DNA from 2 places in the Sporosarcina sp. QA0331 genome. Region 2 is predicted to be linked to the other one. Evidence: a T-box and tRNA genes for the amino acid it is inferred to sense, from the RefSeq annotation. Region 2 holds a T-box; the other holds one or more tRNA genes.
What was found. The T-box of region 2 lies ahead of argS (arginine--tRNA ligase). A T-box ahead of a tRNA ligase gene usually reads a tRNA of that ligase, here a tRNA-Arg.
Positions count from the first base shown of each region.

Region 1 (16,233 bases), 1.2 Mb from region 2:
AGCGTTAATTTTCCGTTCCAACGCAAGGATCGCTTGTTCATCATGCAATTTATTGATCAGAAATTCCAAACGCTTTTTTACATCAGTAATTTCCAGTATTTCTTGTTTAGCAGATAATTTTAGTGGAAGATGGGAAGCGATCATATCTGCAAATCTGCCCGGCTCTTCAATTGTAGCAATGGAATCGAATGTCTCTTGTGACACCTTTGCTGAATAATTAGTGTAGTTCTCAAAATAAGGTAATAAAATCCGCATTAGGGCGATACATTCCGCATCCACTTCTGTATCATCAGGAATTCTTTTCACATCAACAACTGGGTAGAGATCCGCCTCTTCATAATTAGACCATTCCGCCCGTTCAATGCCTTCGATATAGAGACGGTACGTTCCATTGTTCAGTTCAGTCAATGACTTTACATAAGCCAAGAGACCAATTTGGTATAAGTCATTAGCTTCCGGATTTTCCACGCTCGTATCTTTCTGTGAAGCAAGCATGATGTAATTGCCGTTTGCAATTGCATGTTCTACCGCGAATACGGAGCGCTCTCTCCCGACGTCAATATGTAAAACCATCGTCGGGTAAACCAACATCCCGCGCAAAGGCAATAAAGGCACGTTCAGCTTTTCTTGATTTGGCATGCGGAAGTCACCTCCATAAGTTATGTATATCCATTATGTACAAATCATATAAGGTGGAAAAAGCCGACAACCGATGAGCGAATGTATCGCTCCGTCGGAGTCAGCTTTATCCCTCCAATTTTCAGGCCGTATTCTTCTCTTGATCGAGATCTAACTGTGTTCCATCTTCTCGATAAAGGATCGGACTTGACTTTTTCAGGACGGAATCTTTCGTAATGATACATTCTGTCACTTCATCAAGTGATGGAAGCTCATACATGATATCCAACATGATGTTTTCGATAATGGAACGCAATCCACGTGCGCCCGTCTTCCGTTCAATCGCTTCCTTGGCAATTTCCATAAGAGCATCCTCTTCAAAGCGCAATGTAACGCCATCCAATTCAACCATCTTCTGGTACTGTTTAACGATTGCATTTTTCGGAACTGTAAGGATTTGATAAAGAGTCGCTTCGTCCAATTGCTCTAATGTTGCAATAACTGGCAAACGGCCGATGAACTCTGGAATCAGTCCGAAACGTTGTAGATCTTCTGGAATCAGTTTTGAAAGCAAGGACGCTTCCTCTTTTAATTCCTCATCTGCATTCGTGCCAAAACCGATAACTTTTTGCCCTGTACGGCGTTTAATGATTTCTTCCATTCCATCGAATGCTCCGCCGACGATGAACAGGATATTAGTCGTATCGATTTGCAAGAATTCTTGGTGTGGATGTTTACGGCCGCCTTGCGGTGGAACGCTTGCAACCGTGCCTTCTAGAATTTTCAAGAGGGCTTGCTGTACACCTTCACCCGATACATCACGCGTAATCGATGCGTTTTCCGACTTACGGGCAACTTTATCGATTTCGTCAATATAGATGATCCCTTTTTCAGCACGTTCGATATCGAAATCTGCGGCTTGGATCAATTTCAATAAAATATTTTCAACGTCTTCACCGACATAACCCGCTTCTGTCAATGAAGTTGCGTCTGCAATAGCGAAAGGAACGTCGAGAATACGCGCCAATGTTTGCGCCAACAACGTTTTACCGCTACCAGTAGGTCCAATTAAGACGATATTCGATTTTGCAATTTCCACATCGTCAACCTTGCTATTTGTATTGATACGTTTGTAGTGGTTGTAAACTGCAACAGCCAATGATTTCTTAGCTCGATCTTGGCCGATAATATATTCATCTAAAATGCCTTGGATTTCACGTGGTTTCGGAACATCCTTCAGCTCGAAGTGTTCATCAAGGCCTACTTCTTCCTCGACGATTTCCGCACAAAGTTCAACACACTCATCACAAATATAAACACCCTGACCTGCAACGAGTTTTCGTACTTGGTCTTGGGTTTTACCACAAAAAGAACAACTTAAATTATCTTTTTCATCATTAAATTTGAACATCAAGCTCACCCCTATTCAAGTGACAATCTTACAAGATTCCCCCGTTTTTATCAACTATTTAGAACTGCTCTACTATGCTTTCCCAAAAATCCTCGCCTATGAAAAACAAGGCACGGAAACCCGCACCTTGTATTTTTCATTACCCATTATTCAGTGACTTTTGCATTTTCAACTAGGAATTCAACTGTCTTGTTGAAACGCAAGTCGTTTTCAAGTACTCTTGTTCCGCCTAGTGTTTGTTTAATTTGGTCAACTTCCATACCAAATTGTTCAGACATTTTTTCAAGCTCAGCATTGATTTCCTCTTCAGTCACTTCGATACCCTCAGCAGCGCCGATTGCTTCAAGCGTCAAGGAAACACGGACACGGCTAAGTGCATCGTCTCTCATTTGCGCGCGCAATGCAGCTTCATCTTGACCTGAGAATTGGAAGTACAAGTCAAGGTTCATGCCTTGCATTTGTAGACGTTGTCCAAACTCATCCATCATGCGGTCCACTTCGGAATCAATCATTACTTCAGGGATATCGATTTCAGCGTTTCTTGCTGCAGCTTCTACAAGATCGTCACGCATTGCTGTTTCAGATGCGCCTTTCTTATCTTGTTCAGTCTGTTCTTTCATTTTTGTGCGAAGTTCTTCAAGGCTCTCGACACTCTCATCGATTTCCTTTGCAAGCTCATCATCAAGCTCTGGAACTTCCTTCGATTTGATTTCATGTACTTTTACTTTAAATACAGCAGGTTTTCCAGCCAATTCTGTTGCATGGTACTCTTCAGGGAAAGTGACTTCAACGTCTTTTTCTTCGCCTTGTTTCATACCGACGACTTGCTCTTCGAATCCTGGGATGAATGAACCAGAACCGATTTCAAGGTCGTATCCTTCAGCTTTACCGCCTTCGAACGCTTCGCCATCGACGAATCCTTCGAAGTCGAGGTTGACAGTATCGCCGTTTTCAACAGCGCCGTCTTCCTTTACAACCATTTCAGCTAATGCTGTCTGGCGATCTTTTAATTGCTGTTCGATTTCTTCGTCTGTCACTTCAGTTTCCTGACGTGTCACTTCTAGGCCTTTATAGTCTCCAAGCTTCACTTCTGGCTTCAATGTGACATGTGCTTTGAATACTAAAGCTTTGCCTTTTTCCATTTCATCGATTTCGATTTCTGGTTGAGCGATCGGCTCTACGTCAGCTTCGTCAAGAGCGTTTGAATACGCTTCTGGAAGGATGATATCTAGAGCATCGTTATAAAGCGCTTCTACACCATACATTCTTTCGAACATTTTGCGAGGCATTTTTCCTTTACGGAAGCCAGGCGCTTGAACTTTCTTTACAACTTTCTTGAATGCTTCGTCGATTGCTGCGTCTACTGTTTCAGCAGGAACTTCAACTGTAAGCGTCCCTTTATTTCCTTCTTCTTTTTCCCATTTAACAGACATGTTAATACCTCCGAATCATAATGACCAATATATTTTCTCACGTTTATACGCTATTTACAACCATTACAGTATATCATAGACTTTCGATCTTTCAACAGATTTCCTGCATATCATCTATCTGTCTGTTCATCGACAGATCTGATCAAAGAATTCAATTCCGTGTCAGTAACCGGCTCACCAGTGAACATGCTTTCTATGTATTCTGTATACGCATCGGCAACTTCACAAGCTGTAAATCCATCCCAACAAAAAGGATAGGCAATGATTCCATAACGCAGACTTGCATCAATCGCCATTTGCATCCTAGTTGGGTCTTTCTCAAATAGCTCTCCTATCTGATTCACTACATCAATCGAACGTTCATCTTGACTCGGAAGTTCGAGATCTGCAGGAATGACAGTTTTTGAATACCCAAATTTCCGGACTGTCACTTCCTTTTCAAATCCTGAATCACGTAGAAGAACAAGTGCATATGTTTTGACGATCGGATGCAAGTTTTCCGTTCCGACAATTTGCGCTAGGAGTTTTTTGATAGTCTGATCTAACTCGCTATTTTCAAAAACTGCAAGCATTTTCTGCTGTGTTTCAGTTGTTTCTTGCACGAATTCATCTAATGTGAACAAGTCATGTTTTTTGGGTTCTCTTTCTTCACGTATATATCTATAGGAGAGTCTTTTATTCAAGTCCCGTAAATAGTTGAATTTCTTCACTGTGTCGGGTGGGACGATACCTTCATCTAGGAGAGTTTCAATCGTCATTTCGACTTCTTCGTAATCCTGAAGTTGAATACTAATTGCTAAATACAATTCCATGGCGTCAAGATAATCCGTCGTTCCGCTATGTAATAGTTTTGTTGCCACTTCTTTCGCCAATGGGAAGTTTTTTGTTTCGTACAATGAAACTGCGTAAGGCGCCAATAATCGGGTGTTGTCAGGGTCGAAATGGTACGCCTGTCCGAACGCTTCAACAGCTTCCGCGTAGTCGGTATCTTCTACTGCATCCAATCCTTTTTCGATCAGCCGTTCCAAGGCACCAGGAAACACGACGATGTTATCCTTTTTAATTAGCCTTCCATATCTATGCCTCACTGGATTCACCTTCTTTCATCCATCCACTATAACATATAGCATTTTCCAACCGGAAATGAATTATTCACTTCAGATTATATAAGTATGTATTAAAAAGTTGACAACAAAGTCGTTCATACAACTTTTTTGTCAACCCAATTTTAATTAGAGTAAGTCCTATATGTGTTCCGACCGTTTTCTTTCGCTTTGTATAATGCACTGTCTGCATTTCCAATTAATTCATCCATTGAAATGCCGTCTTTTGGGTACGCCGCGATGCCAATACTTGAAGTCGTTGTAAATGAGTGTTCTCCGATTTGCCATAATTCCTGCAAGCTATCTAAAATTCGTTTTCCAATCGTTATCGCTTCATTTTCATCCGTATTAGGAAGAAGGACGAGAAATTCGTCTCCGCCTTGACGAACAAATACATCACTTTCACGAAGCGAAAGTCTAACCTTTTTAGAAAACTGTTTCAACAACTCATCACCGACGGAATGGCCAAGTTGATCATTCACCCATTTAAATTCATCAATATCCATATATAACAAAGTACATTTTTCTTTATTCCGTTTAGCTTCTTTCAATGTTTGGCGCATGATTTCTTGGAATAGTCTCCGATTCGGCAATCCTGTCAATTCGTCATGGAATGCCATTTGCGTCAATTTTTCACGCATCATCTTTTTTTCTTCGATGACACGGGAGACGACCAGTACAAAACCTTCACCCTTTTCTTCATCTACAAAATAAGATCCTTTCGCTTCAAGCCATATCCATTCTTTCTTTTTATGTTCATACCTAAACTCCATATCAGCAGAGCCTTTTGAACGGAATAAAGAAAAGAACAACTTTTTGACCTCTGGTAGATCTTCCGGATGGATTATATTGAAGGCATTTTTCCTATCATAGTATTCCAATGGAAATCCTAAAACCCGAGTTGTGGAAGGCGATGCATAGATGATGACTCCTTTTGCATCTACAATTGTGACGAGATCCGTCATGTTTTCGGCAATTAAACGATATTTTTCTTCACTGCGTATCAATGCCTCTTCGTATCGTTTTCTCTCGGAAATATCACGTGAGATTCCTGAAAATGCGATAACATTGCCTTGGTCATCATGAAGGGGAGATAACGTAATACTGACAGGTATCAATGTGCCATCCTTTTTATAACAATCCACTTCCAACCCTTTAATGCTTAGGCCTTTCAATACAAGTGCACGGTCTCTTTTCACTTGTTCCATTCGTTCCACTGGGATTGTCGGCATCGGTTTCCCTACTATTTCTTCCTCTTTCCATCCATACATTTCCTCAAAGGCTTTATTCACCTGCAAGACATTGCCATCCAAATCGATAATATCCATCGCTTCTGCCGACGACTCGTAAAAGAACCCTAATTGTTGTGCTGTTTTTTGCAATGCATTCTTCGTTTCAACGAGTTCGGTAACATCATTAACGATAATCATTATATTTTTCGTTTTCTGTGTATTAATAAATAACGGTATATTTTTCACTTGCAAATGAAGTGACTTCCCCTTTTTATCGTAGGCACTCACGCTATAGGAACAATATTCCCCGTTCATTGTTTTAGCGAAAAAGTGAGCTGCTTCATCCATGAATTTTGGGTCAATAATCTTTCGTAAGTTAATGTCTTCCCATTCGGAAGAAGAGTAGCCAAATAAGTCCGTAGCTGCTGAATTTACATAAAACATTTTTCCTTTTTCTCCTATTAGAAAGATAGGATCGGGACTATGAATTAACATGGATTGATACATTTCATTCGGAATCCCTTTAATTAAACTTTCCATTTGTATTACTCCTTCTATTAATGACTACGTGACTATGGCTGGTAAAAAGGACTGTATTACATGACAAATAATAAGCAGGGAGGAGTTATACCATAACCTCTTCCCTGCCTTTATTTTCGACATATTGAGCCGTCCTTTTACTGTTTGTTAGTAATACTTTATATTATATACATACCCATCTTTCCACTTCTATCAACCTTTATTTCTAAGAAATTTATCAATCATTCCACTCGTAACACCACGGATAGTCTATAACACCTATTATCGTTTTTTTGTTAGGCTGTTTGACCCTATCGAAAAGTGGGTATATAAGCCATAGAGGGGTGAGTGTCATAAAAGCATTATATTTATTGGAAATTGAAATTCAAAAATTACAGAGGGATGTCATGAGATGTCCTGATAGATTAAGATCAATTATATATTCTGATATACGGTTGCTTAAAAATGCAATCGAGCTTTGCAACAATGAAAGTAATGAAATGTATTGTTAAACGAAAATAAGGATGGCATTTACCTTCGACTTTACTAAGGTTAATGCCATCCTTATATATATCATTAAAAGTCATATTCTTCGTCTTTTTTCGCACGGATGAACTCATAAGCTTCGACTGTCATAACCGTATCTTCGACTAACCGGTCTAAACGGAAAAGAATATCATCATTCACGATTTCTTTACGTGAAAAATCTTTCTCCTCAATAAATACAAACGTTAGAACGTTGTGAGCTTTCATATACGCTAAAATTGGTTTTAATTGTTGCTCGACCATTAAATAATGCTTGGCTGTACCGGCTGTCACAATTGTGATTTCAACCTTGCTAGTTGCTTGTGCAATAGCACCAAGCACGACAGTATGGGCTTGTGTTGTAAAGTATGTTTGATGACTTTCTCCGACGCCAAACACATCAATCCCTGCTTGTTCTGCCAATTTGCTCGCTAATCAATGAAGAAACAGCGGACGCCCGTACTATACTGGCGATCCGCTGTTTATTATTTCTCCCAAATCTCAATCCATCTTCCTTCTGGATCAGAAATCCAAACAAATGTCCCATACTCACTTTTTTCAGGTTCTTTTACAAGTGGTACTCCAATTTTCTCGAAGTGCTCCAGCCACCCCTCAATGTTTTCGACTTGGAAATTAAACATAACGGGCTGTTCTACTGGAAAATAACTACTCCCCTCTTCGAAAAGAGAAAATACCGTTTCGTTATCTGCATCCGGTTTTATAATACTGCCATTCCAATCATTCATTGAAATCTGAAGTGTTTCTTCATACCATTTTTTTAATACATATATATCCTTAGATCTCAAAAAGACCCCACCAAAACCTCTAATTTTCATTTTACTAACCCCTATTCATAAATAATGTATACCTGCTGCTTTGTTTGCATCACCCGCCGCAATCTCACTTGTATTTCCATTGTACTTATCGAATAACGTAAATACAACTTCCTAACAATCAAACAAAGAACGACCGGAAACATTGATATAACAAAGTTTCCAGTCGTTCTTTTGTATTTAATTACTGCTTGTACAATTAAATTGATTCACCAACCGGGTCCACCGGTGTATGTTTGCTATTGTCTTCTGTTCGGAAGCGACCTTCCCACTTAGCCATAACCACTGTAGCCAATGCATTCCCAAGAACGTTAACTACTGTACGTCCCATATCGAGCAGTCGGTCAACACCAGCGATGAATGCAAGTCCTTCTAAAGGAATTCCTACTGTGCCAAGCGTTGCAAGCAATACTACGAAGGAAACGCCAGGTACACCAGCAATACCATTAGAAGTAACCATCAGTACTAAAACTAATGTGACCTGTTCCATAACGCTCAAATCGATGCCATACATTTGGGCGATAAAGATCGCTGCAAGTGCCTGGTATAATGTCGAGCCATCCAAGTTGAAGGAGTAACCTGTAGGTATAACAAACGACACGATGTCTTTCGGAGAACCGAATTTCTGCATTTTCTCCATAAGCTTCGGCAAAACAGTTTCAGAACTGGATGTCGAATAAGCTAAAATAAGTTCATCTTTCAACAGTTTAATAATGCTGAAGATACTTGAACCAACAATCTTCGCAATTCCGCCTAGTATGACGATGACAAAGAAAATCATAGTTGCGTACACAAGAATCATCAATTTACCGAGCGGCACTAATGATTCGAGTCCAAATTTCGAAACAGTTACACCGATCAAACCAAATACACCGATCGGAGCAAATTTCATAATCAGGTTTGTTACCCAGAACATCGCATCTGCAGTACCTTGGAAAAAGGCAAGTACAGGCTTTCCACGTTCCCCAATGGAAGCGACTCCTAATCCGAATAATACGGAGAAAAAGATAACTGCAAGCATATCAGCCGATGCCATCGACTGAATAATGTTGCTTGGAACGATGCCGACTAGGACATCCATAAATCCTTCGTTTTGGACACTTTCAGTCGTTTGGACATATGAGTCAATATCGCCTTTTGCCAATGTCGACATATCAATGCCTTCACCTGGTTTGAAAATATTTGCTGCAGATAAACCAACGATAATCGCGACTAATGAAACAACTTGGAAATAGATCATTGTCTTTCCGCCAAGTTTGCCTAATTGTTTCAAATCGCCAGTACCTGCAACCCCAACGATCAACGTCGAGACGATGATTGGCACAACAATCATTTTAATCATATTAATAAAGATTGTACCTAGCGGCTGTAAATACGTTTCTATTCCGGGGTGGCCATAAAAGATTGCCCCAACGATAATCCCTGCTATTAATCCGATAAGTATTTGATAAGCTAATGGAATTCTAAATTTCTTTTTCATCTAGTTGCCTCCCTCTTTTGCCATTGAAAGCGTTTTCTTCACTTTCATTAGTGTAAGGAGGTCTTACTGAATCCTACAAAATCCGACAAATCATAGAAACATTTTTTCCGACTGTCGAATGTTCATAAAAATCGGTCATACTGTTAAAGCTTCGTATACATTTCTTCCGTTTCAATATAAAGCACTTGCAGGAACTTCTTAATATTGATTTTCACGCGGGCGGGTGTTGGAAGATCTTCTTCGATTTGCTTCATGCGGAGGCGTATGTCCTGGAAGTCAAAATAGCGTGGTGCATAATATTCGAATTGAGGCGATGTATAATCGACAACTCCCATTGATGCTAAGTTGTTGACTGCTGCGACGATTGTTCGTCGAATCCGCTGTTCAATCGCTTTACTTTCTTTCGCAACATCGACATTTTGCATTCCTCGAGCAACCGACTCATACAAATCTTTTAAATGGGGCAATAGCGCTATCCGATCTTGGCGGTTCATTAGAATCTCCATAATCGCCACGATGTCATCGCTTCCCGTTTCACCGATAATTCCCATATCATTCAAAATGGATCGAACGATATCATTAACACTTTTTCGTTTTGGTTGTTCTAAAGGTGCGCCGATATTCGCGAGCGAGTCACGAATCGTTTGCAACGATTTTTGAAGTTGATAGTTCTCCTTCGTCTTCATTAAAATACTGCGCACTTCCACACGATTAATCGGCTTATGAATAAAGAACTCTACACCTTTTTCATATGCTTCGCCGACCATTTCCTTATTTTCAATTTGAGAAATCATGATGAATTGCCCTTGGAAACCTTGATTTCTCAATTGCTCCATCGTTTCAATCCCATCAAGTGCAGGCATGAGGAAGTCGATCAATACGACGTCCGGTTGTGTAGAAAGAACGGGCGTAATTGCTTTCAACCCAGTTTCTGCATCGCCAGCCACATAACCAAGCCCTTCTTCATTAATAATTTGCTCCAGCATCCGCCGGCATGCTAAATCATCATCTACGATGAAATAACGCACGTTTCATCACCTTCCTTTCGAATAATATGAGAAGGGATCCGAATTTGAAAGATCGTTCCTTCTTCTGGTGTTTCAATCTGGATTTCCCCCCGCAGCATTTGAATGATTTGTTTAACGTGGGAAAGGCCGATGCCTGTTGCCGCCACTCCTTGTTCATTAAACTTCGTCGTGTACCCCGGTTCAAATAGAATAGGGATATCCTCTTTTCGAATGCCTTTACCTGTGTCCTGGATCTTAATCCATAGATTATCCGCTTCCTCAGTCACTTGAAAGGCAACAATACCCGTGGTAGCGATCGACTCAACGGCATTGGCTGTCAAGTTATTCAATAACGCCAAAAGCGGGATATGCTGATTCGTTTCAAAATCAACCATCATCTTTAAACGGAAATCGACCTTGCGTTTCAATAAGTCGCTATATCTACGATTCGATGTGATAACGATATCAAACAGATCGGATAATAAAAAGCGCTCCGTACTCGTTTCTTTCGTAATTGCAGACAATCCTGACAGTATGCGTTGAGAGTCTTTTTTCACTTCATGGATTTCTTGTGCAATGGCAAGTGCCTGCACACTTAAGTCATGCAATTCGTTTTGTTTTAATTTCCGATACAAATCATGGCTTGCAGCTGTCACTTGCTCAATATGATTCATCGACTTCTGTAAATAAAGCGACTCCGCATACAAATTCGAACCAATTCCAAGCATTTCCTTCATGCGCTTTTTTTGCTCAGACAACATGAAAGAACTATATAATCCTACGACAAAAAAACTACGAAGTGTGGCCACGCCGCCTAGCAACACCCAATCTTTCCACATGAGGGCTTCACGGTTCAGCAACCATATGCGCATGACATTTTCTACACCGTTGCCTATAAACTCAAACAGTACCGCAAATGCCCCTAACAAAAGCGGTGCCGACCGGTAGTTGTCAAGACGAACGATATGGAAGCCTAACGTAAAGACAATATAATACAACAAGACAGGCAAATGATTTCGGAAGCTTTCCAAGAAAGTCGCAGGCGTCGCCGTCATATCAAAGCTGACTCGGAAGACAACGACAGTCAAGCCTGTAACTAGACCTGTCAACAGTAAAGAGCCTGCAGGTCGTATGAGGAGAAGCAGAAAAAAAGTAATCGTGCCTAAACTGAAACGGAATGTCTCTCCGTAGAACGGAATAAGTTTTAACTCCCCTGCGGCCGCTGTCAGCAAAGCAGTCAATAATAAAGCCGCCGCATCTATTTTATAATCTTTTTGGGTTACATGCTTAGGTAACATACAATATCTCCTGTGATTAAAATTAATCTTCTAGAGAAATTATAGCACGACAAATAATTAATCGTTTTTTAACGTACTATGTTAAAAAGAAAAAGCGATACAACTGTGACTATCCTTGATTCCATTATTTATTTAGAAAGTATAGAGATTCTATAGTAGTTGCCTCTTCTCTCGAACACTTCTACAAAAAAAAAGGTGGCCGTAAAAGCTTAATACCAACGTTTACGGCCACTTTTATCTTCTAATTGTTGTTAGATTCGATATACAAGTTTACCAATATCATCTAAATTACCACGTATCGCTAGACGGCGATCATGCAATATCAGAAGAAGAAGCATTCCCATTATCACACCCAAACGATGCCTGTCCGGGTCAAGCGCACCAGTACTACGGGATATTCTAGGGAAGGTAAAGCATCGAGCCGAGTAGCGGTTAAAGCGGAAGAGAGGTCATTTGTAATGAGCATTTCCGATGAAATCCAGGTTACATCATCGGAAGTAGGAACCGCTTGGATCCACGGCGGTATGTCAAAACTAGTATGCCATAAGCGCCTCAAGAGACCATACACTACACTCAACGATAGCAGATGCCACCATAAATCACGATCATGCATCAATATAGGTAGGATCTATGCCAATCGTACCGCCAGCAGCCCCGTACAATTTGACGACTCCAAGGAGAATACAACCGAAAGCTACGATTACAGCCAAAGTTTTCTGTAATTAAAGAGTGTTTCCAGGCTGCTCTCGGTAGTAAATTTTGCCGCCAAGAGCTTCAGGCCATCTTGCCTTTACGTAACCTGCCAAGGCGATTGGAAGAAAGATTCCTATACCAAAAAAGGAATATAATCAAATACCTACTCAAATATCCAGATATCTGCGGCACCAGCCTCTTGATCCTTAATAATTGCCGCTGGACCAAGAATTGTGCTAATAACAGCATCGGCACGAGCAATCCTGTACACCATCCATATAGGCAAAGCTACAATCCACGCAGGAAGCCTCTCACCCAATGGCCTGCAAAACGCTATTGCCAACGCTATACCATTTGCTGCAAGAACTGCAGTGACATCGTTAATTATTCGCCAACTCGGTTCACCCATTTGCTCAGTCGGCAGGAACAGACCAAAAGTCCAAATGATTTTAATTAGTAAATATGGCGTAACTGCTAAGGCTGCTCCATAGCCACTAATTCGCCTCAACTTCATTTATCTTGAATCATTCGGATGTTTCGTTACTGTAATGACAACCACTCTCCCGTATTATCTATTATTACTAATCCCTTCAGCTATTCTGAGTGACCAATAGGAATCTAATTGAATAGGACTGTTTAGCAAATAGTATAGTACTGATAATAGTGTGTGATTGTCTTGTAGCCACATGAAAAACTATGCCCTTCATTTAATCAATAGAATTATAACCTATCAGTCAGAAATTCCTTACACTTTTCATTCCGTATACCTTTATTTAATAGTGGTGGAAGCACAAAGCAAAATCCGACTTCCTCATTTGATCTTGTTAGGACTTGCCTGAACACCAACGGCACTATGGAACGACTTGCTGATATGAATTCATGTACAGGATAGCTAGTTCAAAAATCCTGTTATTTTAGACAGGCTTGGATGGAAAAAAAAATATCCTATCAAGTTTATGAATAACTTGATAGGATATTTTTTATTGTATGACCCCTACGGGATTCGAACCCGTGTTACCGCCGTGAAAGGGCGGTGTCTTAACCGCTTGACCAAGGGGCCAACTGATGAACTTATGGCGGAGAAGGAGGGATTCGAACCCTCGCACCGCTTTCGCGACCTACGCCCTTAGCAGGGGCGCCTCTTGAGCCTCTTGAGTACTTCCCCGTATAAAATTGGCTCCGCAGGTAGGACTCGAACCTACGACCGATCGGTTAACAGCCGATTGCTCTACCACTGAGCTACTGCGGAATATGGTGGGCCTAAGTGGACTCGAACCACCGACCTCACGCTTATCAGGCGTGCGCTCTAACCAGCTGAGCTATAGGCCCATGGAGCGGGTGAAGGGAATCGAACCCTCATCATCAGCTTGGAAGGCTGAGGTTTTACCACTAAACTACACCCGCAAGGAATGGTGGCTCAGGACGGAATCGAACCGCCGACACAAGGATTTTCAGTCCTTTGCTCTACCGACTGAGCTACTGAGCCACATTGACATAGAAAGCTGATAATTTCTATAGAGTTACTTAGAAATCCGCAATCATCAAATCGTAAATACTATGTAATGAAATAAATGGCGGTCCCGACCGGGATCGAACCGGCGATCTCCTGCGTGACAGGCAGGCATGTTAACCGCTACACCACGGGACCATTTTGGTTGCGGGGGCAGGATTTGAACCTGCGACCTTCGGGTTATGAGCCCGACGAGCTGCCACTGCTCCACCCCGCGATAATGTTAGTTGTAGGAACTATAAATCTTACGTAAATTGTATGTTTGTTTTAAAATAATGGCGGAGGAAGAGGGATTCGAACCCCCGCGGGCTTTAACACCCCTGTCGGTTTTCAAGACCGATCCCTTCAGCCAGGCTTGGGTATTCCTCCGTGAAAAATATAGATACTGATGAATTTCACAAGATTTGAACCTGTGATTAGACGGTTATAGGCCGACTGCTCTACCAACCGAGCTAAAAGCACTATAAGATGGCGGCAGAGGGGATCGAACCCCCGACCTTACGGGTATGAACCGTACGCTCTAGCCAGCTGAGCTACGCCGCCAGAATCTTGATATAAGCGTTTATTGGTGGAGCCTAGCGGGATCGAACCGCTGACCTCCTGCGTGCAAGGCAGGCGCTCTCCCAGCTGAGCTAAGGCCCCATGAATTGATTGGGATTCAGGATTTATTCGAACCTGCGCCCCCTTGGTCCCTACCAAGCTGAGCTACTTCTCGAAATAATGTAAATGGCGCGCCCGACAGGAGTCGAACCCATAACCTTCTGATCCGTAGTCAGACGCTCTATCCAATTGAGCTACGGGCGCTATATAACGTAATAACTGATTCCGAGAATTAGAAATAAATCGTACTGCATTGAGAGTGCGGGTGAAGGGAGTCGAACCCCCACGCCTTACGGCACTAGATCCTAAGTCTAGCGTGTCTGCCAGTTCCACCACACCCGCATATCATATAAAAGTCAAACAGTAAAAATGGTGAGCCATGCAGGATTCGAACCTGCGACCCTCTGATTAAAAGTCAGATGCTCTACCGACTGAGCTAATGGCTCAAAATGTGGTGCCGGCGAAAGGACTTGAACCCTCAACCTACTGATTACAAGTCAGTTGCTCTACCAATTGAGCTACACAGGCACATAATACGTAAATTAAAACGATATGGTGGAGGATGACGGGTTCGAACCGCCGACCCCCTGCTTGTAAGGCAGGTGCTCTCCCAGCTGAGCTAATCCTCCATGTTTAAAGTGTGATAAGCTGCGCATCTCTTTGTCAGCTTCATTCACTCACTCGGTCACGTACTGAAGTACGCTCCCTCTTTCCTTCAATCGCTTCCGCGACCTGCTTGCTTCTCCCACTTTAAACGGAGAGTCGCAATAAGCTTCTCATCACTGCATCATCTTCGCACGTTCAGTTAAGTACACTTGTACAGTCCTATTCGTCTTCGACTAGCTTATGTAATGAATTGGTTAGCCCGGCGACGTCCTACTCTCACAGGGGGAAGCCCCCTACTACCATCGGCGCTGAAGAGCTTAACTTCCGTGTTCGGTATGGGAACGGGTGTGACCTCTTCGCCTTCGTCACCAGACTATGTATGAACGATGCTTGTTCGTTCAAAACCGGATAAAACCAACATTGTTGCTGAACTCAAGTTCAACCGTACTTCTTAACTGATAAGGTTAAGTCCTCGATCGATTAGTATCCGTCAGCTGCACGTGTCGCCACGCTTCCACCCCGGACCTATCCACCTCATCTTCTTTGAGGGATCTTACTTACAAATGTAATGGGAAATCTCATCTTGAGGGGGGCTTCATGCTTAGATGCTTTCAGCATTTATCCCGTCCACACATAGCTACCCAGCGATGCCTTTGGCAAGACAACTGGTACACCAGCGGTGTGTCCATCCCGGTCCTCTCGTACTAAGGACAGCTCCTCTCAAATTTCCTGCGCCCGCGACGGATAGGGACCGAACTGTCTCACGACGTTCTGAACCCAGCTCGCGTACCGCTTTAATGGGCGAACAGCCCAACCCTTGGGACCGACTACAGCCCCAGGATGCGATGAGCCGACATCGAGGTGCCAAACCTCCCCGTCGATGTGGACTCTTGGGGGAGATAAGCCTGTTATCCCCGGGGTAGCTTTTATCCGTTGAGCGATGGCCCTTCCATGCGGAACCACCGGATCACTAAGCCCGTCTTTCGACCCTGCTCGACTTGTAGGTCTCGCAGTCAAGCTCCCTTATGCCTTTGCACTCTACGAATGATGTCCAACCATTCTGAGGGAACCTTTGGGCGCCTCCGTTACACTTTAGGAGGCGACCGCCCCAGTCAAACTGCCCACCTGACACTGTCTCCTGCCCGGATCACGGGCAAGGGTTAGAAGTCCAATACAGCCAGGGTAGTATCCCACCATTGCCTCCTCCGAAGCTGGCGCTCCGGATTCCAAGGCTCCTACCTATCCTGTACAGGCTGCACCGGAATTCAATATCAGGCTACAGTAAAGCTCCACGGGGTCTTTCCGTCCTGTCGCGGGTAATGCGCATCTTCACGCATATTATAATTTCACCGAGTCTCTCGTTGA
Region 1 covers NZ_CM147850.1:1,444,950-1,461,182, reverse strand. The annotation lists gene lon (endopeptidase La) at 1-639, opposite strand, end outside; gene clpX (ATP-dependent protease ATP-binding subunit ClpX) at 761-2,029, opposite strand; gene tig (trigger factor) at 2,176-3,462, opposite strand; gene AC0L13_RS07045 (tetratricopeptide repeat protein) at 3,573-4,550, opposite strand; gene AC0L13_RS07040 (sensor domain-containing protein) at 4,691-6,337, opposite strand; partial or broken gene AC0L13_RS07035 (FMN reductase) at 6,893-7,153, opposite strand; partial or broken gene AC0L13_RS07030 (LLM class flavin-dependent oxidoreductase) at 7,139-7,273, opposite strand; gene AC0L13_RS07025 (VOC family protein) at 7,327-7,677, opposite strand; gene AC0L13_RS07020 (cation:dicarboxylate symporter family transporter) at 7,874-9,154, opposite strand; gene AC0L13_RS07015 (response regulator) at 9,298-10,182, opposite strand; gene AC0L13_RS07010 (ATP-binding protein) at 10,164-11,459, opposite strand; gene AC0L13_RS07005 (hypothetical protein) at 12,316-12,666, opposite strand; tRNA gene AC0L13_RS07000 (tRNA-Glu) at 13,141-13,212, opposite strand; tRNA gene AC0L13_RS06995 (tRNA-Ser) at 13,227-13,317, opposite strand; tRNA gene AC0L13_RS06990 (tRNA-Asn) at 13,327-13,401, opposite strand; tRNA gene AC0L13_RS06985 (tRNA-Ile) at 13,405-13,481, opposite strand; tRNA gene AC0L13_RS06980 (tRNA-Gly) at 13,483-13,556, opposite strand; tRNA gene AC0L13_RS06975 (tRNA-Phe) at 13,563-13,638, opposite strand; tRNA gene AC0L13_RS06970 (tRNA-Asp) at 13,725-13,800, opposite strand; tRNA gene AC0L13_RS06965 (tRNA-Met) at 13,805-13,879, opposite strand; tRNA gene AC0L13_RS06960 (tRNA-Ser) at 13,939-14,031, opposite strand; tRNA gene AC0L13_RS06955 (tRNA-Ile) at 14,055-14,120, opposite strand; tRNA gene AC0L13_RS06950 (tRNA-Met) at 14,132-14,205, opposite strand; tRNA gene AC0L13_RS06945 (tRNA-Ala) at 14,229-14,304, opposite strand; tRNA gene AC0L13_RS06940 (tRNA-Arg) at 14,390-14,466, opposite strand; tRNA gene AC0L13_RS06935 (tRNA-Leu) at 14,523-14,604, opposite strand; tRNA gene AC0L13_RS06930 (tRNA-Lys) at 14,633-14,708, opposite strand; tRNA gene AC0L13_RS06925 (tRNA-Thr) at 14,715-14,790, opposite strand; tRNA gene AC0L13_RS06920 (tRNA-Val) at 14,816-14,891, opposite strand; rRNA gene rrf (5S ribosomal RNA) at 15,126-15,241, opposite strand; rRNA gene AC0L13_RS06910 (23S ribosomal RNA) at 15,329-16,233, opposite strand, start outside.
Region 1: it has a tRNA-Arg gene. The T-box ahead of argS (arginine--tRNA ligase) is inferred to sense a tRNA for this amino acid. The anticodon was not compared.

Region 2 (16,233 bases):
CAGGCTATATGGGATATCGACCCGCAATGGATGAATCGAATCTTTGATAATTTATTTCAAAATATTTACCGACACGCGAAGAGCGGGAAGTTTGTAGCCGTCCGTATTAAAGATGAAGCGATTTATATTCAAGATTACGGACCTGGAATGGGCGCTCAATCACACCAAAAGGGAGTTGGCGTCGGCCTATCCATTGTTTCCCTCATGCTCAAGGAAATGAATTTGAAGTGGGAAATTCAGACAAAGAAAAGCGGAACGACGATTAAAATATATCCATGATGAAATCGAAGGTTGTTGTACATCGTACTAGATGTTGCAGCAGCTTTCGATTTTTTAAACGAATCTTAAACTTCAGCGCCCCTTCGTTTTAACCTTCCTTAGCTAAGATAAGAGTGAGGTGAAGGAAAATGAGTGATTTAATTATTAAAACGAATAAGTTGACGAAAAAATTTGGCCCGAAGCGTGTTGTCAATCATGTGGATTTACAGGTTAAGAAAGGAGAGATTTATGGATTTTTAGGGCCTAATGGAGCCGGTAAAACGACGACGATCAGAATGCTATTAGGATTAGCCCGTCCAACAAAAGGATCGATTGAAATCTTCGATAAAGATATTAAAACAGACAAGCTTTCGATTTTAAAAAGAGTCGGGTCACTCGTTGAATACCCGTCTTATTACGGGCATTTGACGGCTTATGAAAACTTGGAAGCGGTACGGATATTATTGGATGCCCCTAAGTCGAGAATTGATGAAGTGTTATCGATCGTCCGTCTTACGAAAGATGCTAAAAGACCGGTAAAAGGTTTTTCACTTGGCATGAAACAGCGGCTCGGCATCGCAACCGCTTTACTCGGCAATCCGGAGTTGCTTATTTTGGATGAGCCGACAAATGGGCTCGACCCTTCAGGCATTATTGAAATCCGTGAACTCATTAAAAGCATGCCAAAAGAGCATGGCATTACAATTGTCGTTTCCAGCCACCTATTATCGGAGATTGACCAAATGGCGACGCAAGTCGGGATTATTTCAAAGGGTCAAATGATTTTCCAAGACTCCATTTCCAAACTAAGAGAACGCGCTTCGAGCAAGATAAAGATAACGGTCGATAATAGCGAACTAGCTTGGAAGATGTTGCTATCAAACGGCATTACAGCCGACCTATCGCAGCAAGCGATTTATCTCGAAAACAGCTCTGATGAAAAAGTGGCTAACGTTGTAAAATCGCTCGTTAACAATAATTATTCAATCTTCCGGGTCGAAGAGGAAAAGAAATCGCTGGAAGAAATTTTCTTGGAATTGACCGGTAAAGAAGGTGGGTTATAATGGCGCGGGTATTGGCCTCTGAATTCATTAAAATCAAACGAAAAATGATTTTATTCCTTGTCTTTTTAGGACCATTCGGCGTCATTGCATTGGAGGCGGTCAATTTCGGACTGCGATATGACTGGCTGACAGGAATCTATAAAGATGACTTATGGAGAGGACTCATTGGAGAGGTCTCCATGTTATCCGTGCCTACGATACTCATCGGGTTGACGATACTTACGTCTATGATCGCGAACATTGAGCACCAGACAAATGCATGGAAGCAGCTATTAGCTTTGCCGATTTCAAAAACGCAGGTATATACAGCAAAAGTCTTGCTGACGGTCATTCTTCTGCTTATTTCCTGTTTTCTATTGATGATTGGCACAATCATTCTCGGGTTAGCATTGAAATTCGGCACAGCCATTCCATTCGTTTATCTTTTCAACATGTGTTTCTACCCGTTTCTCGCCGCATTGCCTTTTCTTGCATTGCAAATATGGCTGGCAATTACGATGAAGAATCAAGCGATCCCTTTAACGGTTGGGATTTTAGGAATGATCATATCGATGTACGCTTCTGCTTTTCCGGACTGGGTGCCTTTGAAATGGCCACTGTTGCTGAATGAATGGGGTAAACCGATCTTTTCAGTAATTGCCGGTATTTTTCTAGGATTCATTATTTATTTAATAAGCATTATAGATTTTTCACGAAGGGAAGTGAAATAAATGGGGAAGTACTTACAATCCGAATTTTTAAAGCTTCGGAAATCCACAATCTGGCTGCTCATCTTTGTTAGCCCCCTTCTTTCCACGCTAATCGGGTTTGGGGAGGCGACCTTTATTAGTGAAATAACGGAAGCCCAATGGATTCCAACGCTAGGCGTTATGACGATTGCCCATTCCATTTTATTTCTGCCTTTATTAACAGGCGTATTTTCAAGCTTCATTTGCAGATATGAACATATCGGCGGAGGCTGGAAGCAATTACTGTCATTGCCCGTTTCAAGAAGGAATGTGTATATTGTCAAATTCCTTATTGTCAGCATTTTAATTGCAGTTACACAGCTCTTATTTGTCGCTGGCTTGCTATGTGTCGGGTGGATGAAAGGATTTTCGACGGAGATTCCTTGGGGTGAGATTCTTCCGAGTGTCGTTGGGGGTTGGATTGCATGTCTGCCACTTATCGCACTTCAATTATTCGCGTCCGTTTCCTGGTCGAGCTTCGCAGCACCCTTGGCCATTAATGTAATATTCACGATCCCAAATATTCTTATCATTAATTCGGAACGTTTTGGCCCTTACTATCCTTGGGCGCAGCCTTTTTTAATGATGATGCCAGATTCTGCCGACAGTTTCGGTGCATTGCATGTTTCGATTGATACGCTGTTCTTTGTCGTTTTAGGAAGTCTATTGCTGTTTTTCTGCTCAGGGTTTATGTATTTTACGAGAAAAGAAATTTGACGGAAGGTGTAATAGGCGCATGCAAACTACTTCGCATGCGCCTGTTTTATAACGGCTTCAATGCTTCCGTCCGATTCACAAATACAAACCCGTCATACCGGCTGCCGACTCTTGACGGTACATAATTCCCGTATGTTTCAAGCTCCGGATTATAGACGACCCCTATCGCACGGTGCCCGATCCATTCATTGAATAAATGCCGGTTTTCTTCTGTGAATAAAATGACTTGATCCTCCGCTCTCGCCGCATGCATCTGCCCTTCCCATGAGTTGAATTTAGCCGGCGGGACAGTCATTCGGTGGAGCGGCTCGCCCCAGCTTTCACCGGCAATGACCGTTCCTTCGTATGTGCCGAAACCGATCGCAAACGTATCCTCCCTACCGTATTTCTCGCGGATGAGCTGCCCGACATTGATCATTTTATGGTCGGCCATCGATGTTTCCGACGCATCACCGACATGGGTGTTATGCTCCCAAATGATGATTTTTGCATCAGCGCCATGATAGTTCAAAATCTCACTGACCGCCTCGACCATATGCATGTCGCGAATATTCCAGGAGATGGCGTCGTCCTGCATCATCGCCCGGTAATAGGACTCAGCGTTTTTTGCGACGAGGGCATTCATCGTCACATTTAAATCCTGTTCATGTTCATTCGAATAAAGATCTTCGTGACTGCGGATCGTCGTGAGCAAGTTCGTCACTTCGCGAATGCACTCGTCCGTGAAATGTGCAGCCGATAATGCATAGTGCTCCGGCATCCGGTTATATGGTTCGAAACAGGAAAAAGCTTTTCTCGCGAGATCAAGGTCAGCATTGAAACGAGGATTTTCCTGAAGAAAGCGAAGCACTTCATCGATCGATTCATACAAGCTGTACATATCGATTCCGTAAAAGCCCGTTTTTTCTTTGGCCACTTTCGAATCATTGTCATTTTTTAACCACTCAACAAGCTCCGCTACTTCTTCGTTCGCCCACATCCACGTCGGCCAGCGGTGAAAGGATTCCATTAACACTTGCTGAGCAGTTTTTCCTTCTTCATCAAACCCTTTCACATAGCGGTTCACCGCCTGAGCAGACGGCCAATCGCCTTCTACAGCAATGATTGTGAAGCCTTTTTCCTCGATGAGGCGCTTTGAGATTTGCGCACGAACCTTATAAAATTCCGAAGTTCCATGCGTCGCTTCCCCGAGCATGACAATTTTGGCATCGCCGATTGCTTTTAACATTGTGTCAATTGCCTGGTCATTTAACGGTAGGGCCTGCTCTTGTATGACAGACATTAGTCTTTTCGACAAATCAATCCCCTCCTCTGTTGATAGCATACCCATGGGCAGCGGTTGGAAACCGGGAGCGATGGATCGGGTCTATTTTAACGCGAATTTCAACACGAAAAATGGTTACCACCGATTCGGACGTGTTTGCCACCTACTGAAGCAAATTAGTCATCGTGTGGCTGTAATTTGGCATTATTCGGAATGAATTTCTGGTCAAGTCCTATAGCGGAAAACGGTTATCACCACTCAGACGTACTTTATCACCACTTAGGGGGATGTTATCACCTCTTAGACAGCGTTTATCACCACTCGGACGATCGTTATCACCACTCAGCCGGGGTTTATCACCGTTTATTCCCCATAAAAACAACCGTCCACAAGTGACGGCTGCTCTACTCTTATTGATCCACAACTTCCAGCGTCCCTTCCCCATCATCCGGCAGAAGCTTGAATACCCACTTCTTTTCATTCTCGTCAAAAGAAACTTCATCAATCAACACGAAACCATTGGATAATCTTTCACCCGCTATGTCCAATGCCTTCGCGACGGCCTGCGACTCGGAAAGTTTGGCATTCACCGGCTTGTAGTCCGGCATGACCTCCACAAACTTCGCACTTCCCTGTCCAGGATAAGATTCCAAAATCGGCCCGGATGCTTCCACTTTCACACGCTTGCCGACTTTCAACTTGTCGGCTTCCGCGAATTTGTAAAACACTGCGCTTTCAGTTCCTCCTGCCACAAAAATTCTCCCTTCATCGGCGGCCAATATGAATCCTCCTTCTGTCACCGGTGTATCCGTGTACGTTTGTTCAGGTTCAATGATGGTTGATTCCCCCGGCTCCGCTACCATCCTTCCATCTTGCGTAAAATTGATCGTATGGCCGGCGAATAGCTCCCGCAGCTTCTTTTGCTGCTCAGGTTTTAGATAATCATGGGAGATTTCAATCTCGCCCGTGATGACATCGACGTACAGGCCGAATGATCCCCGTTCCGATTCTATCCCTTTCATTGCTTTAGCAACTTCGTCCTGTAATTCGTAAAGTTCCTTTTCCGTATGAAGGCTGCGGAAAATATAGATCGGTTCCGCTAGGATTTCTCCCGCATCCACTTTCGGCTGCAGTAGATCCAGTAATTGTTGAACGCGTTCATCCGGCTCCTTTAGCCCGATCCACACGCCGGATTGCTCGGCGCCTCTCGTCTGGTTTTCGATAAAGATGACCCCTACATCATGAATACCGCCTTCGCCATACACTTTTTCCACCGCCTGGATTGCAGCTGGCCCCTCAATTCTTTGGACCGCCATATCCTCAGCCAACTCCTTAGAAGGCTTCTCATACTCTGGACCCGGCGTTTCCAAAGTGGCCGATTTGTCCCGCTTCGGCGTCTCTTGGGCGGTTTGATTCAGTTCGGCAATGATTTCTCGCCCACTCACTGTTTTCAACGTCTTCCATCCACTATGTTTGGCCGCAGTATTTTGAGGCGACTCACCCGTTCCACATCCTCCTAACAATAAAGCAGCACCAATAAGAGTTAATAAGATTTTTTTCATTTCAAAACCTCCCACTTATGAAGTTAGACGGATGAATCGCGTTAAAGTTACGACAATTACCCATTGACACCCGGCCAGCGATTTGATACATTCAACTACAATATCGATGATGAAGAGAGTAATGGGTCATCACTTCTGTAGCGAGCCGGGGTTGGTGGAAGCCTGGCGGAGTGGATTCGTGAAGCGCACTTCAGAGATGCTTTTCTGAATGAAGTAGGAGAAGCCGGTGTCTCGCCGTTAGGAGAAAGGGGCCTCTATCCAAACTTATAGGGGCAATTTGAGTGGTACCGCGGAACAAGCTTTCGTCTCATTTATTGAGATTGAAGGCTTTTTATTTTTCCTAAAAAGGGGTTCGTGTATATGAAAAAGGATATTTTGCAAGCTTTACAGACAGTCAGCCCAATCCAGTTGGAGGAGCATATGCTAGAGCGGCCAGCAAATTCAAAGTTAGGCGATTTTGCCTTGCCTTGTTTTCCGTTCGCAAAAATTTTACGGAAATCACCCGTCGCCATAGCGGATGAAATCGCAAGTTCAATAACACATCCATCTATTCGAAAAGTGGAAGCTGTCAATGGGTACGTGAATATTTTCCTGAACCGCAATGCGATTACTGACGATCTTCTGCATATAGTTTTAGACAAATCCGCAGCTTACGGTTCATCCAATGAAGGCAATGGTGGTGTCGTGACGATCGACCTATCGTCACCAAACATCGCAAAGCCGTTTTCCATGGGCCACCTCCGCTCTACGGTCATCGGAAATTCCATCGCTTTATTGCTAGAAAAAAATGGCTACCAACCGGTGAAAATCAATTACATCGGTGATTGGGGCACGCAATTCGGGAAGCTGCTTACCGCATACCGGAAATGGGGCAACGAAGCGGATGTCCGTAAAGAGCCAATCAAGACATTGCTGAAGCTGTACATCCGTTTTCACGAAGAAGCGGAGGCGGACCCTTCCTTGAACGATGAAGGACGTGCTGCTTTTAAAGCATTGGAGGACGGCGATGCCGACGCACTTGCCCTTTGGGAGTGGTTCAAAACCGAGTCATTGAATGAATTCCAGCGGATTTATGATCTGCTTGGCGTCTCCTTCGATTCTTATAATGGCGAAGCGTATTATAATGACAAAATGGAACCTGTCGTCGAAGAACTTGAGGATAAAGGTTTATTGGTTGAATCCGACGGCGCCATGGTTGTCGAACTTGAAGAAGGCATGCCACCGTGTTTAATTAAAAAATCAGATGGAGCAACGTTATACGCAACACGTGATTTAGCTGCTGCCATTGATCGAAAGAACAAATATGATTTCGTCAAATCCATTTACGTCGTCGGGAATGAACAAAGCCTTCACTTCACGCAAATCAAAAAAGTACTTAGCAAAATGGGGCATGACTGGGCAAACGATATCACGCACGTACCATTCGGACTCATCTTACAAGGCGGCAAGAAAATGTCGACACGTAAAGGAAAGATCGTCTTGCTTGAGGAAGTATTGAATGATGCGATCGAACTCGCACAAAAAAATATCGAGAAGAAGAATCCTGCACTGGTCAATAAAGCTGAAGTGGCAGAAGCAGTCGGTGTCGGCGCCATCCTCTTCAGTGACTTGAAGCAGCATCGGAAGCATGACATCGAATTCGACCTTGAAACGATGCTTCAGACAGAAGGCGAAACTGGGCCATACGTCCAATATGCACATGCGCGGGCGAACTCTATCTTGCGCAAAGCGGGTGTATCCAACTCGTTCGCGATTGACGAAGTGAACGATCACGAATGGGATGTCGTCAAGTTGCTTAGTCAATTCCCGCAAACGGTTAAGCGAGCAAACGATGAGCTGGACCCTTCTGTCATTGCAAAGTATGCAGTCGACCTCGCTCAAGCATTCAACTCGTTTTACGGCAATGTGCAAGTGCTGTCCGACTCTGCAAACAAGGCGTATCGGACTACGCTAACACAATGTGTCGTTATCGTATTGAAGGAATCCTTGCGCCTACTTGGCATGAAAGCGCCTGAAGAGATGTAAATTCAAAAGCGGAGGGGTTTGATCAGATGCGACAGGCATAAGGCGGATCCACGAAACGGCGCACTTTGCCGTGCAGTGGAGCTGACTTATGACCCGAGCATCTAGCGCCCGCAGCTAGACGAAAAAGCAATCGTTCCACCATTCTGGCGGACGATTGCTTTTTCTTATGCCAACTTGAATTTCTCTACTATTCCCTGTAACTCAGAAGCGATGTTCTTCATGCGAGTTGTCGATTCCGCAACGCGCTCCAATTCTGCTTGCTGGGCAATCGACGAAGCGCTGACTTGTTCTGCGGAGGCAGCCGTCTCCTCTGAAACGGCCGAAACACTTTGGATAGACAAAATGACTTGATCTTTATGCGTAAGCATTTCAGCCAATTCGGCTGTCAATTCCAAGATGGATTGACTCATCTGCTCCGTCAGTTCCGCGTTCTGTTTGAAGGACGATTCAGTGCTTGTCACAGATTCATTTTGCCCTTCCATCATTTGAAGATTCGAGTCAATGACCGACACCGTTTGTCGTGTTTCTTCGATGATCTCGTGAACTGTTTGTTGAATGACTTCTGTTTCTTTTCTTGACTGTTCAGCAAGTTTGCGCACTTCCTCTGCAACGACAGCAAATCCTTTGCCATGTTCTCCGGCACGAGCCGCTTCGATGCTAGCGTTTAATGCAAGGAGATTAGTTTGTGCAGTGATATCTTGGATAGAAGCAATCACATTGTTGATTGCAGTAATTTTATTCGAAAGCGCGTCCATTTGCTGTTGGACTTTCGTGTTCATTTCATTTGCAGAAACATTATGCTCCCGCAGTTTACCGACTTCCACCATACCTTTATCTGTTGATTCAACAGTCTGCTTGGATAGCAGAAGCATCCCGTCTGCAAGCGTGGAAAGTGCATTAATTTGCTCTGCCAACTCAGCCATACGATTGCTAGTCTCTTCGGTATCTTCGGATTGATTTGAAGCTCCTGTCGCAATTTCATTCGTCGCCAATGACACTTCGTCGCTGGATGCTACAATCTCTTCAAAAGCATGGTGAACTTGAGCTGTAGAATCACTTAGCTCATTGGACGAAGAACGTACCGCGCCAATTGCTTCGTTTGTCTGACGCAGCATATTATTATAAGCGCTCGCGACAGCACCGATTTCGTCGTTATGGATATATTTATCGTCTACGTATTGTGTAATGTCGCCAGTTGCAGCCGTTTCGATTGACCTTTGCAAGTAGGAAAGCGGCTTTAATTGTTTAAAGATGAACCACGCAGTCACTCCCGCCATTATCATTACCATGACAATTGCGGCAATTACCGTGACGAGTAAAATAGAGTTGAAAGTCGATAGGATGTTAGATTGCGGCAACACAGTTTGCACAGACCAGACATCATCTATGTTATCAAGCATAATTGGCGCGAATGTATTAAATGACTTCTCATTTAAACTCTGAGAATCCACGTATAAAGTTCCAATCTCTCCACGATCCAACTGCGCCTTCATGTTGTTCCAATCAATTGAGTCTTTCATATTCGTTCCAATCATTTCTTCTTTCAAGCTGTTCGCCGTCAAGTTGCCAGTCTCAGTTATGATAGAGGCATACCCGCCGTCAGGTTGAATCGATGTCACCAAATCATTCAGGAAGTCAATGGTTAAGTCTGCTGCCAATACTCCTATAAGCTGACCCGATTCAGTCATAAGCGGCACAGCCATGGTCGTCATTAACACCGTTTTGTCGCCTGCATCATATTCATGCGGTTCTGTCAGGACAGCACGCTTTTCGCTTTTAGGGATGGAATACCAATCCCCATCTCCAGCAACGTCGTACCCAACCAGTCCTCTCAAGTCAATACTGTCGCCTTCCTTATATAAATAAGGGATAAATTTTTTGGATGAATCAACTACATTTTTATTCACATGATCATCTAGCGGAATCGAACCACTTTCGAACACAGCAGCCATGCCGATTGCGTCCGCATTATCTTTCAAATTCCTTTCCATTACACTGAGAATCTCCTCAGTTGTAAGATTACCTTGCGAATGCAACGTCTCAAAAATACGCTTTGTAGTATGCAGCATCTCGTCTGTTTTGCCAAACCTGGCACTGATCGCTTGAGCATTGGACCGAGTGCTTTCAATTGCATTCTTTTCAGCTTCTGTAACGGTTTTCCCATGTAAAATGGTACTTGTTATTAATGTATAGGTAATAAACAGCAGTAAAAATAACCCAATAATTAATCTGGATAACTTCCAAGCGATGCTTTTCTGTTTCTTCAACCCCAAATACCTCCATTAGTACTATAGTAATAGAATTATAGCAGACCAATACATACAAATAAAGAACAGTCGTAAAGTTCCGCATTTCAAAAAACATAATAAAAAAAGAATGATTCGCCAATTCTAGCGAAACCATCCTTTTTATTGATAAGTTTTATTCTTCCCTCCAACAGTCGGCACCTTTCAAACTAGAATCCGCTTTAAACACGGGGTTCTTCCCTTGTTTCCGCTGCTTCGTATAATCATCCAAAACGCGGAAAGCAACTTTTCCAAGAGCAAGGATGACGAGGAGATTTATAATCGCCATTAAGCCCATGAATAAGTCCGCCATGCTCCAGACGATATCCACTTTTGCCATCGCTCCGAACATGACCATGACGAGAACCAAAATGCGGTAAAGCGTCATCCAAGACTTATGCGCGTTAATGAATTCAATATTTGTTTCACCGTAATAGTAATTTCCGACAATCGAGCTGAACGCGAAGAACAAGATTGCGATTGCGACAAAATAAGGTGCCCAAGAACCAACGTGAACAGCCATCGAACTTTGTGTCAGCAAAATGCCGCTCTCTTCCCCTTTATCATATAGCCCAGCAAGGATAATGATGAAAGCCGTCGCAGAACAAATGATGATCGTATCGAAAAATACACCAAGACTTTGAACAAGCCCTTGTTTCGCCGGATGTGTAGCAGTCGCCGTCGCTGCAGCGTTCGGCACACTCCCCATACCAGCCTCGTTTGAGAATAAACCACGTCTAATCCCTTGCATCATGGCAGCACCAATACCGCCGCCAGCCATTTCCTTAATGCCGAAAGCATGCTCAAAAATGAGGGCAATCATTGCAGGAACTTCCGTAATATTAATGGCAACAACGTAAAGCGCTATAAGCAAATAAAATACCGCCATGATCGGGACGATTGACTGCGTCACTTTGACAATCCGCTGTACGCCGCCGAAAATGATTATCCCAGTCAGCACGACGAGAACTAGTCCAACAACCCAATATGGAAGATTGAATACATCGTGGAACGACTGGCTGATCGTGTTCGATTGAACTGAGTTGAAGATAAAACCGAAGCACAATGTCAATAAAATCGCGAAAACGATTCCAAGTTTCCGAAGGCCTAGCGCCTTCTCCATGTAATACGCCGGCCCCCCGCGGAATGTGTTGCCATCACGCACTTTATATACTTGTGCAAGCGCGCTTTCAATGAACGCCGTCGCCATGCCGATAACAGCAATGACCCACATCCAGAAGACAGCACCCGGTCCGCCAATTCCAATTGCAAGCGCAACCCCGGTTACGTTCCCCGTACCCACTCGTGAAGCTGCACTGATTGTAAACGCCTGGAACGCCGAAACGCCATGGTCGCCTTCTTTTTTCTCAAAAATAAGTCTGAACATCTCCCCAAACAAACGAAACTGGACAAATTTCGTCCGAATCGTAAAGTAAAGACCGATGAGCAATAAAAGCCCGATCAGTATGTATGTCCAAATAAAATCATTCGCCGGTCCGACGAGCCACTCTAATACTCCCACACTGTTCACTCCCTCTTTATCATAGTAAATCTCTTGCTATCTTTACCCTGTCACGCTAAAAAAACTCACGTTTGGAAAATTGAAAAACCGCTGAGCCAACGTGGACTCAGACGGTCTAGAAGCTGTCAACTGTAAATGTAATCGCTTCATTTTTTTATCAACTTGATTATTTTATCACCGAATCTGCATTTTTCAATCCATATTTGGGGAAAAAGCATCGAATCTCGTATGGGAATTGTTGGGTGCGGCCGACTTTCGGAGCGTTACCACCGATGCGGATGAGTTTACTACCGTTGCTCGGGCATACCACCGATTCGCATGAATTAACCACCGTTTGACTACAATTCCAAGTTGAAAAATAGTTATCACCACTTGCAAGCTGTTTATCACCACTCAAGCGGACATTATCACCACTTAGGCGTAGTTTATCACCACTCAGAACAGCATTATCACCACTCAGCATATTCCCATAACAAATCTCCTTGCCTAGACAAATTCAAACTTAACACAAAAGCGAGCCACCCTAAGGCGACTCGCTATGTGGATCAATCAAAGTGCGGCCTTCACCGTTTTCCGGTAATATCCAACCGTTAGGAAGGCGAAGACGAGATAAATCAACGCATAGATGCCCATTGCGAATGAGGCGGGCAATGTAATATCAGACATAAACATGAACGATGCTGCTTTTATCGCGAAAATGGAGTGCAGCAAACCAATCAACAACGGCAAGCCGAAGACGAACACTTGCTTACGAATGATGCCTCGCATAATATCTTGCACAGTGAAGCCCAATTGGCGCAATGTTGCATAGCTGCTTCTTTCCTGTTCCGCCTCCGTCATTTGCTTGAAGTACAAAATGCTGCCTGTCGAAATGAGGAACACAAGGCCTAAGAAGCCAGAGATAAAAATGAGCAGTCCATTGTTTTCCATTGACCGAACATATTGCGAATAGTAATCAAATCCATGCTGATCATTTTCCTCATTGATACGCTTAAAGATGGCAGATGCCTCAATAAGCTGATCTCGATCCGGCACATTGATAGCATAGGTGTTTGATATGCGCCAGCCGTTTTCATCATTCACAAATTGATCTTTTAATTCTTGATAGAACGCATCTTTCACAACAAGTTGTGTCGCCGATGAAGAATTTAATGCATTTCCTTCGCTCACTTTCACAACTTTCATTTTAGATTCTATTTCACCATTCGATAAATCAACATTGAATGGGACTTCAATTGATTTCAATAGCCAGTAGATGCCTGCATCATAAAGGTACGCGGCATCGGAATCGGGGATTTCAATATCCGCACCTGCTTGCTGCAATTGTTTGTCGCTTATAATATTTGCTCCAAACGATGTGGATATCATTTCTGGCGCACTGCCATCTTCAAATTCGCCTTCCACTTGCAAGGTTTCTATCGTTGAATACGTATACGTTATATTTTGCTTATCCAGTTCGCCGACAAATTTTGCGGACGCTTCTTGACCGTCTTCATACCAAAAATCATCAAAAGAAAAATCAAAAGGATATACAAGACGCAGTTCTTTATCCGTCGAATAATAAAGCGAATACGCACCCGCCAACATCGTCAATGTCATCGCAGATAAGACTGTAATGATCGTCAGTGAATTCGCGTTGCCCTTCATCCGATGCATGATCGGCGCAATCGACAAACTGTTATTCAACCCGAGATGGCCTTGTTTCCGTTTCCGGATCTGGTAAAATAACCAGCTGATCGTCACGCGGAAGACAAGATAAGTTCCTAAAATTGTCGTAGCCAAAACCACGATCATGTTAATGAAAAGCAAAGCATTCATCATATTACCGGACAGCCAATATCCGAAGGCGATAAGTGCCATTCCTAAAATGGCAAGAAAGGCTGATCTGAATGCTTTCGGCTTTTTCGGATGCTCGCCCTTCTTATCCGCATTGAATAATCCAAGCAATGTGTTGCGGTAGACTGCGACGATCATTTGAATCGATGTGAGAATGATGATTCCAAGGAATACAATCACCGTCTGGATGACTGCCGCCGTCGAAAACTCCACTTCGATAAATCCATCAAAGCCGATTAGCTTCATTAACAACAATAAAAATACGCGTGACACGAGAATTCCTACACCGATCCCAATGGCTAACGCCCCGGCGCTAAGCAAAGAGTTTTCGATAATCAACAGACGTGAGACAGAACCTTTCGTCAGGCCAATCAATTGATACAGCCCGATTTCACGGCTTCTTCGTTTCAAGAAAATCGCATTTGCATAGACGACGAAAATTCCTGCGATGACCAGCAAAAGAATGCCCGCCGCTTTGAATCCTGCACCCATGCTGCCGCCCGAACGCGCCACAACTGCAGGGTCATGCTGCAACGTCGCGAAGACGAAGTACAGGACGACACTTAAAATAAGCGCGAAAAAGTATAAATAGTAATGCTTAATGTTTTTCCGCATGCTGCGGATGACGAGGTCAAAGAGCGTCAACGCTGTCACCCCCGAGGACACCTTGCACTTTCAGGATTTCCTGGAAGAAGGCTTGTCTCGTTTTGTCGCCGCGGTACAGCTCCGAGTAAATATTGCCGTCTTTCAAGAAGACAACCCGACTGCAATAGCTCGACGCGACAGGGTCATGCGTTACCATCATGATCGTGACGCCACGTTGTTTATTGACATCCTCCAACGTTCCAAGCAAGGAAGACGCTGATTTCGAATCAAGCGCGCCTGTCGGTTCATCCGCAAACACCATCGATGGCTTGTTGATGAGCGCCCGTGCAGCAGAAGTCCTCTGTTTTTGACCGCCCGAAATTTCATGCGGATATTTGTCAGCGAGTTCTTTAATGCCTAAAATATCGGCAATCGACTTGAATTGATCCTCCGCCACTCGCTTTTTCATTTTGCCTAGCGAGACTGGCAAGAGGATATTTTCTTTCACCGTCAATGTGTCGAGAAGATTATAATCTTGGAAGATGAATCCTAATTTGTCTCGCCTGAATGCAGAGAGTTCACGATCTTTCATCTTCGAAATATCAGCATCTCCAATGAGGATCGAGCCTTCCGTCGTACGATCGATCGTCGCAAGAACATTCAATAGCGTCGTTTTCCCGGCGCCTGAAGCCCCCATGATTCCGACGAACTCCCCTTCCATCACTCGCAAGTCGATCCCTTTCAATACTTGCTGGACATTGCCCCGCGTTCCGTACGATTTCCGGATATTTTGAGCATGTAAAACTGTTTTATGTTGGTCCATCATTGTACCCTCCCTGTTTGCTATATCCTTATCTTAATGTGTGTACTTCTTCTGGTCGTTTGATTTAGATGACAAACAGGTCGGTCAATGTGACATTATTGTCACGTTCGTGTTGCGTCAAACTCATTTTCCGTGGAAAACGTCATGTTCATCGTCGTTCCTTTATTTATTTCGGAGTGCGCCGATAAGGAAATTCCGATTTTCCCCGATACTTGCTGGGCAAGATACAAACCGAGTCCCGTTGCCGCATTATATAGCCTTCCCGTACCCCCGGTGAACCCTTTGTCGAAAACACGGGGAAGATCGTGAGCCGGGATTCCCGGACCTTCGTCTTTAATTGATAAAACCGGATGTCCCCCTGGCGAATCGCCTGCCGTAATACAAATGGTGCCCCCGTCCGGACTATATTTCACCGCGTTCGTCAGCAATTGCCGGATGATGAAGCGACTCCATTTGCTGTCCGTAAGCACTTCCATTTCCTCGCCTTCAATTTCAACCGCAATATTTTTCTCCATGCACCATGACCGAAGCTCGCGAACTTCAGGTGTAATGAGCTGATGCACTTTGATCTTTTCCAATACATAATCCGTTCCGAGCGACGGCAGTCGTGAAATATAAAGCTGCCGATCGATCAGCAAATGGACTCGCAGCCAATCGGACTCGATTTTCCGGATTGCCGCATCTTGCCGGTTCGAATCAATCGTCATTTTCATCGAGGTGAGCGGCGCTTTCACTTCATGCACCCAGGCTGCGGTATAATCACTTTCCATAAGGTTTACAGCTTTCATTTCCGACAGCTTCTTCAAATGATCATTCGCCACTTGCCGTAGCAGATCATTCGTCGTCTGGTCCCTCGTGAAAAGCGGCTCCGGCAACCCCTCCTGCCAATCCCTAGAAGGATCTTCGGAAATACGAAGAAGTTCTTTCGTGAAATGCATCTCTTTGTTGTAACGCCAGATGAGGAATAAAATGAAGATGGCAATCAAAAGCATGTTAAGGTAAATGAGAGAACTCAACCTCATCGCAAGACCTTTATCAATCCAAATGAGAACGTCTGTCAACACAAGTGAAGTGGCGAACAGGAGTATCCAGCTTTTCATATCCTTTACATAATGAATAAACATTTAACTCCCCCTACAGGCTGACCGCCATATATCCCATTCCTTTTTTTGTGAGAATCGCGTCACCAAGTCCGATGTCCGCAAGCTTTTGGCGCAGCCGCGTCACATTGACCGTCAATGTATTGTCGTTGACGAACCGCTCATCATCCCATAATTTGCGAATCAGCTCATCACGCGATACGATTTCATCCTTCGCCTGGACGAGCACCGCCAAAATGAAAAACTCATTTTTCGTCAACTCCACTTCATTGCCATCGAGCCGAATGATGCCGCGCTTCATATCAATCACCGCACCATTCCATTCAAGCACATCCGCTGCCTCATCCGCCGTATACGCATACGTCCGCCGAAGCGTCGCCTGGATCTTCGCAAGAAGTACGTCCGTATGGAACGGCTTCTGCATATAATCATCCGCCCCCATATTCATCGCCATCACCATATCC
Region 2 covers NZ_CM147850.1:264,925-281,157, reverse strand. The annotation lists gene AC0L13_RS01490 (sensor histidine kinase) at 1-279, shown strand, start outside; gene AC0L13_RS01485 (ABC transporter ATP-binding protein) at 408-1,322, shown strand; gene AC0L13_RS01480 (ABC transporter permease) at 1,322-2,032, shown strand; gene AC0L13_RS01475 (ABC transporter permease) at 2,033-2,767, shown strand; gene AC0L13_RS01470 (erythromycin esterase family protein) at 2,814-4,064, opposite strand; gene AC0L13_RS01465 (DUF3221 domain-containing protein) at 4,442-5,593, opposite strand; T-box leader at 5,691-5,906, shown strand; gene argS (arginine--tRNA ligase) at 5,954-7,618, shown strand; gene AC0L13_RS01455 (methyl-accepting chemotaxis protein) at 7,783-9,885, opposite strand; gene AC0L13_RS01450 (alanine/glycine:cation symporter family protein) at 10,040-11,425, opposite strand; gene AC0L13_RS01445 (hypothetical protein) at 11,592-11,888, opposite strand; gene AC0L13_RS01440 (ABC transporter permease) at 11,975-13,915, opposite strand; gene AC0L13_RS01435 (ABC transporter ATP-binding protein) at 13,893-14,669, opposite strand; gene AC0L13_RS01430 (sensor histidine kinase) at 14,771-15,793, opposite strand; gene AC0L13_RS01425 (winged helix-turn-helix domain-containing protein) at 15,804-16,233, opposite strand, start outside.